Regions from separate parts of the Desulfosporosinus paludis genome, predicted to be linked through region 2. Evidence: riboswitches for the same ligand, from Rfam matches in the RefSeq annotation. Region 2 holds a riboswitch; the other holds the start of a gene.
What was found. A riboswitch is a leader RNA that binds a small molecule or an ion and turns the genes downstream of it on or off. The one in region 2 is predicted to bind cobalamin.
Positions count from the first base shown of each region.

Region 1 (3,151 bases), 1.5 Mb from region 2:
TTACGGGGGCCAAAAGCGGTGTCTTCCTCCACCGTTCGACCAATAAGCTGACTCTCCGGGTCCTGGAGGACGAGCCCCAAAAATTTGGACATCAATTGTACAGGAGTCTTCCTTACATCCTGACCGGCCACGACCACTTGACCTGTCAGCTTACCTTCAAGAAGTTGTGGAATCAGCCCGTTAAGACACAAACTAAGGGTCGTTTTTCCTGCTCCGGTTTCTCCCATTAAAACGATGAACTTTCCCTTTTCCACGGTTAAGGATATGGTTTTTAAACTTGCTTCTACAGCGTTTGGATAATAATATGAGACATTCGTAAGTTCAATGGCATTCTTATTTTCTAAGTCTTTGTCAGCTCTTTCAATTCCCACGGTTTCTAAGGTTTCCTCCTTATGAGTTTAAATTAAGCGGCTTCCCTTAATGGCTTTATAAGCAATCGCGGAAACAATGACATTAAGTGCTGATCCGACGACGAGAAAAGGCAGTACTCCCAGAGCGCCCCCCATTCCCATGATGGGAACCATGGCAAAAGAAGATACAACCCCATTGAGGATGATACCTACGATGACTGCCGGTATAAGACCCAGCGTTTTGTTTACCCAGCGATAGGCCAAAGCCCATAAAGCCATCTGGAAAGCAATATAAAGATGGACAGGAATAGTTAAAGGGAATCCGACCACCGCCGATGTTAACAAATGCCCAAAGGAAATAACAACCGCACCTTCAATGCCTCCAAAGGCTAAGGCACTGAAAAATCCTGGAGCTGAATCCATGCCAATTGTTCCGACAGGACTTGGAATTTTAATCAATGCACCTACAGCACTTAAGGCAATGAAAATGGCCATGATGGAAAGTCTTTTGACATTCCAAGCAGAAAGTTTAACTTCCTTAGATTCGGTGTTAATTTGACTCATAAGTTTACTCCTCCTTAAATTAAGTGGTCGTTTCAGTAGAAATAAGTAAGTGATGCTCTTTAATAAAAGTGGTTAGACTAGCGTTCCAATCTTATGAATAGGTAGTTGTTTAAGATCTGAAAAAACAAGATTTGTAACCGGGCGAGGCGACGAAATGATTAGGCAGGTAGAAGGTCCGGCCGATTTGTCCATATTTAAGCTACAAGACGGGTAGAACAACAGCCGGCTATGGCTATTTAAGGCAAGCTGCTCTGCCTCCGTGCGGATTCCTCTCGATCCAACGGGTATCATGTCATGAATTTCTGAGATTCCTAAAAGCTTATTCAGATGCTTTATCTGGATAATTTCAGGATCCTCAGGGTTACTGGCTTCAGGGCCAACTTTGGGCAGACCTAAACAAAAGACGTCATCTCCAGGTTGGGAAGTTCCAAGCCGCAATTGATGTTTCATTACTATTCCTACGACACTGATACCGAGTGCAGTTTCTTGTGTCACCATGTTCTTTTCTGTGCTGATGGCTAAAGGGAGTGCCAGACCGGCGGATATCAGCTCTTCCTTCACCCCCTTTAATAATTCTTCACCTGTCGGGTATGGTTCATTAGAAATCGCCACGGTCATGACCTTAGGCGTCGCTCCCACGGCTAAAATTTCCAATAAGGCTACTCGTGCCGTCAGCCTCCCTGTGATGGACCAGGCAACCTGAACTATGTCAAAACTTTTTAGGCCAATCGCCCCGCAGGAATCACAAGAAGCTACAAGATATTGTTCTGGGTTTATCGAAACTACTTCGATATCCCGCCCCTGATATCCCAATGTTTCCACCCCCTTTCCTATAAAAAACAAAAGTTCACAATCAATTTTCTATCCTTTATGAATAAGAAAATTGACCATGAACTTTACCTTGATCCAGGTCACTTACATTATAGGCAGGTCTCCTGACTTAGAATCAGCAACTTATACCCCTTCCCGGTTTCCCAGTGGTTAATGTACAAGTCTCCTCTTTTACAGTGGTGGGTCCGTCCGGGATTTTCACCCAGTTCCCTATTCTCCCCATTTAAGGGCACCTATAAAAATAATTATTGAATTAATCGTATTTTAATCCATGAAGGACTAGATTACAAGACTTTTTTGAATCTTCTTCCGCGTCGTGACTAGTGTATTTCAGTGTACCTAACCTTTGTAGCGATTTCGTATAACCGCCAGCTCTTTACGGCGTTTACCAAACTCTCGAACTTGATCGTTCAACCAGACCTGAAAATGTTCTTTCAAATCACTTTTGTTAAAGCGACTGGCTTTAGGACCAAACTCCCAATGCAAATTCGTTCCGTTGTCCAATGAACGAATCTCCGCTTCCTGACCGCAAAACGGGCAGACAGCATGATTAGGTCTGGGGAACTTCCAGAGGTCGGACCAACAGGTAGGACATTGACCGGCTTCTAATGGGCGAGGTTCACCGAATAACGAGTTTCCAAGAGCTTGTATTCGTTCCTTCACTTCTGACTGTAATAAAGCCTCACCGGGCAGGGCGCCAATAAACATATGGGCATCTTTAACCTCCAGACCCAGAAATCGAGCATTGGCGATTAAAGCAGATAGGGTATACCCTTCCCAACCTTTGATTCCTGCAGTACCAATGATCACACAAGGTTTTCCCCAGATTTCATCGATATGTTGTGCAAGGGCGATAATCCTATCACCTAACAGTTTGGTTATCCCAGCAGGGCCTAAGGCGTAGCATGGAGCTGATAAAATGATTCCATCAGCTTCTTTTATTCTTTCGAATACTGAATATAAATCATCGATAAGAGGACATGGTTGATCTGGGACTAAACAGGCATAACACGCTTTGCAGGGCCGAAGGTTTAATTCTGGCAGCTTGAGAAGATCAAGTTTTACTTCTTCTCCAATTGAGGCAGCCGTTTCTTTAATTAAGATTTCGCCATTGGCCAATTTCCTTTGCGAAGCAACTATTCCTAAGATCTTTTTCATGATATCTCTCCTTCTAGTCTATAGTTCGCGCAACTTATAATAATTCAAAAAGTTTTTTGTTAGGTATAATGCTTTAAAGTAAAACGTTATACCATTATTATATCATTCACTCCTCTATGTAAATATATGGATTTATAAAATCTAACGATCTGGAGATTATAATAGAGAATTTTAATTTAAGGAGGAATTTTAATATGTCTGGACAAGCTAAGAAAATGCCTCAGCCTAATGGTGGAATTAAATGTCTT
Region 1 is NZ_CP144211.1:5,125,055-5,128,205, reverse strand. It holds gene VZF35_RS25390 (ABC transporter ATP-binding protein) at 1-371, opposite strand, end outside; gene VZF35_RS25385 (ECF transporter S component) at 399-914, opposite strand; gene VZF35_RS25380 (AIR synthase related protein) at 987-1,736, opposite strand; cobalamin riboswitch at 1,822-1,997, opposite strand; gene VZF35_RS25375 (flavodoxin family protein) at 2,085-2,903, opposite strand; gene VZF35_RS25370 (DUF1540 domain-containing protein) at 3,098-3,151, shown strand, end outside.
Region 1: linked by a shared signal. The riboswitch ahead of VZF35_RS25380 (AIR synthase related protein) and the one ahead of VZF35_RS17960 (energy-coupling factor ABC transporter permease) in region 2 are both predicted to bind cobalamin.

Region 2 (3,151 bases):
CGAAGGACGGGTTTAAACATCTATCAAATTGAACATGTATTAGAACGAGTACAAGCTCTACCCCTCTATGCACATAAAAACGGGTTAATTGAGCATTGCATTTAAAACTGACCTGATTGAACTTCAAACAACTCACTTAACTTTAATGCCCCACCCAGTAAGTATTGCTTGCTGGGTGGGGCGTTGTTATTTATCAATTACCGTAATAATTATGATCGCCTGCTGAAGTCAAGCTTGTGTACGCGCTAGGATCAATAACTAATCATATTACAGCCTTCAATGTAAGAACAGAGGGCCAGAACTTGAGATAATAGGGTACATTTTAAACTCACTTTCTGGACCTCAATATTTGTGAAAAATTGTCACACAGGGAAGAATATTTAAAAAACGTGTTGAAAGATAAGTGATACTGGTTTTTCAATTATTAGATACGTGCTTATAAAACAACAGGGGGTATAATCAGTGGATGCACCAATTCGAATAATGCTACTTCGTGATGCCGATAAATGTGAAATTAACGCTGAATTAATGGATGCAAGAAATAAGTTTAGCATAGGACAATCAGAAAATGAGTATTATCATTGGTTGGATGAATTAATCTAAATAGTGTAAAGTGGCCTCAATCTAAGGTTGCTTTTTTCTTTACTGGAAAGTCATTTCCAATTCCTCTAAGCCATGTTCCATAATTTGTTGTAACGCAGCATCGTTTATCTTTTCTTGTTCTTCCTCCGAGACATAGCCTGAAAGATAAAATTTTTTGACCATTTTATATATGCTATCGTACAGTTCATATTTCTCTTTTAAAGTCTTCTTCCTGAACTGGCGAGAAGCTTTTATTTCGGCAATCATCTCTGGAAAGTCTGTTGCAAAATAAAACTCCCGCCAGAAAGTGTCTTCATCCATGTCTATAGACCTCCTCTTAATGCATGGTTTTTCTCATTTCCTGCCGAGCACGTTCTAACATTTCTTCCATTGCGGCATTTTGGATGCTGATTTTTTCTTCTTCTGAAGGGCCTTCTGAAAGAAAACTGTTCTTGACGAAGGTGTAATACTCATCGAACAATTCCTTCTTTTTAGTCATGTCCATTTTGCGGAATGGACGATCGTTTTTTATATGATCGATCATTTCAGGTAGGTTCGTTTGTAAATCAAGTTCTCGCCGAAAAATGTAGTCATCCATTGTTGAGTCCTCCTAGGTTACATTTTGCAAAGTGTTGCTTTGTTGCTAAATCCAGTGCAAGAGGAGAGGGGGGTGAACTCGAATGAATTGGGTTCCCGATCAAGGAGTTATCGAAAATCGTAAGGCAACCGACATGTTTTGATAATTGATGCCCATCTGGAAGTGGAAGTTTGGTTCCATCAGGAAAGTAATCCCACGTTGGGCAACGATTCATGTAAAAAAGTGCAATAAGGGGTAGTACCAGCGGAGTGTCACCACCAGCAAACGTATAGATTAAATCAGTTACCATACACGGAGGATTTTGGACTTCGAATAATCTAGACAGACTATCTTGAGTTGTGTTACAATTAAAAATAATTAAATATCAAGGGATGAGTGATTCTTTCCTGAGGGAAGGAATTGAAAAGGGAAGTCAGTAGAAGCTGACGCGGTACCCGCCACTGTAAAAGGGAGTTAACTCGCATAGTGTCACTGGGATTTATCCGGGAAGACGTGAGTTGATGATGATCTTGAGCCAGGAGACCTGCTCATACCGAAGTCGAAACTACCTACGGGATGTTAGGGAGGTGTATACTTGTGTTTTTGGTAATCTTACCTGATACTGGTTGAACTTTTAACCCTTCTGTTGGTGAAGGGTTTTTTTATTGTCCTTCTCATAATTTCTTACTTCGAGATCGTTAATTAATTGGAGGTTTTTTGCAATGCATATTGAAGATGGTATTTTATCTCCCTTAGCTTGGGGTTCATGGTACGCTGTCACTACCGCATTTATTATCCCAGGCATAAGAGAAATTAAAAAGAAGGTCAAAGAAAACTTATCCTATAAACCTTTCTTGGCTATGACTGGTGTGGCGGTATTTGTTATTTCGGCGATGCACTTGCCAGTGCCAGTGACAGGTTCTTGTTCCCATCCTTGTGGTACCCCTCTAGCTGCAATTATTGTCGGCCCTTTAGCAACTGCCGTAATTTCCGCTATTGTTCTCTTTTTTCAGGCTATCTTTTTGGGCCATGGTGGTATCACAACCATTGGTGCTAACACCTTTTCCATGGGAATTGTGGGAGGTATTTCTGGTTACTTAAGTTGGAAGATTTTACGTTCCCTACGAAGTCCTCTCTGGTTGGCCGCTGGGGTAGCGGGTTTCGTTGGTGACATATTGACCTATTTAACGAGTTCTTTTGAGCTTGCCCTTAGTTTACACGGTCATGTTCCTTTGCTTAAACAATGGATGATCTTTTTTATGGGTTATGGCCCCACCCAATTGCCTCTAGCCATAGCTGAAGCTGTCTTTACCGCAGCAGTTCTTCAAGTCATGGTTAATCGTCGACCGGATTTGCTGCCTGGGATTAAACTTCGCCAAAAATCCAACCAGGAGGTAAAACTAAATGTCAATCACTAAAGAACAGACATCAAACCAGCAAATTCAATGGTTCGATTCATTTACTAAAATCATGCTATCCGTAATGTTCGTCCTATTGCTTTTCATTTTCGGGGCGGGCAAATATATGGCGAGTCATGACATGGAGGCTGGTGGTACCGATGACTTGGTAAACAATCTAGCCACAAAGGTAACCCAAGGGGAACATCATCCCTTCGCAGAATTACCGGGTGATGCCCAAGTAGGAGCCTTTTCCGTTGCCAACTTCTTTGCTGGCTTAATCGTTGGTCACCATTGGGAAAAGCTTTTCGGCAAACCAACGAATGAAGAACAATCCTTAGAGGTGGAATGACTATGGAATTGGCTGTCTTGGACAAAATTACCGCCGCTGATAGTCCGTTGCATCGTTGGGATGGCCGGGTAAAAACCGTATTATTTCTGAGTGCCATCATTGTCTCAACTCTTCTCAATCATTGGTATTTGGTGGCCGGCCTCTGGCTGGTCACCCTGGCTTCTTTCCGTACTATGAGCCTGCCGTGGCGGCACCTGTTCATCCGCCTATATATCCCTTTCGGGGTAGCTTGGTTGGTATTCC
Region 2 is NZ_CP144211.1:3,611,209-3,614,359, forward strand. It holds gene VZF35_RS17945 (hypothetical protein) at 463-603, shown strand; gene VZF35_RS17950 (hypothetical protein) at 643-903, opposite strand; gene VZF35_RS17955 (hypothetical protein) at 920-1,180, opposite strand; cobalamin riboswitch at 1,537-1,726, shown strand; gene VZF35_RS17960 (energy-coupling factor ABC transporter permease) at 1,882-2,577, shown strand; gene VZF35_RS17965 (hypothetical protein) at 2,564-2,908, shown strand; gene cbiQ (cobalt ECF transporter T component CbiQ) at 2,911-3,151, shown strand, end outside.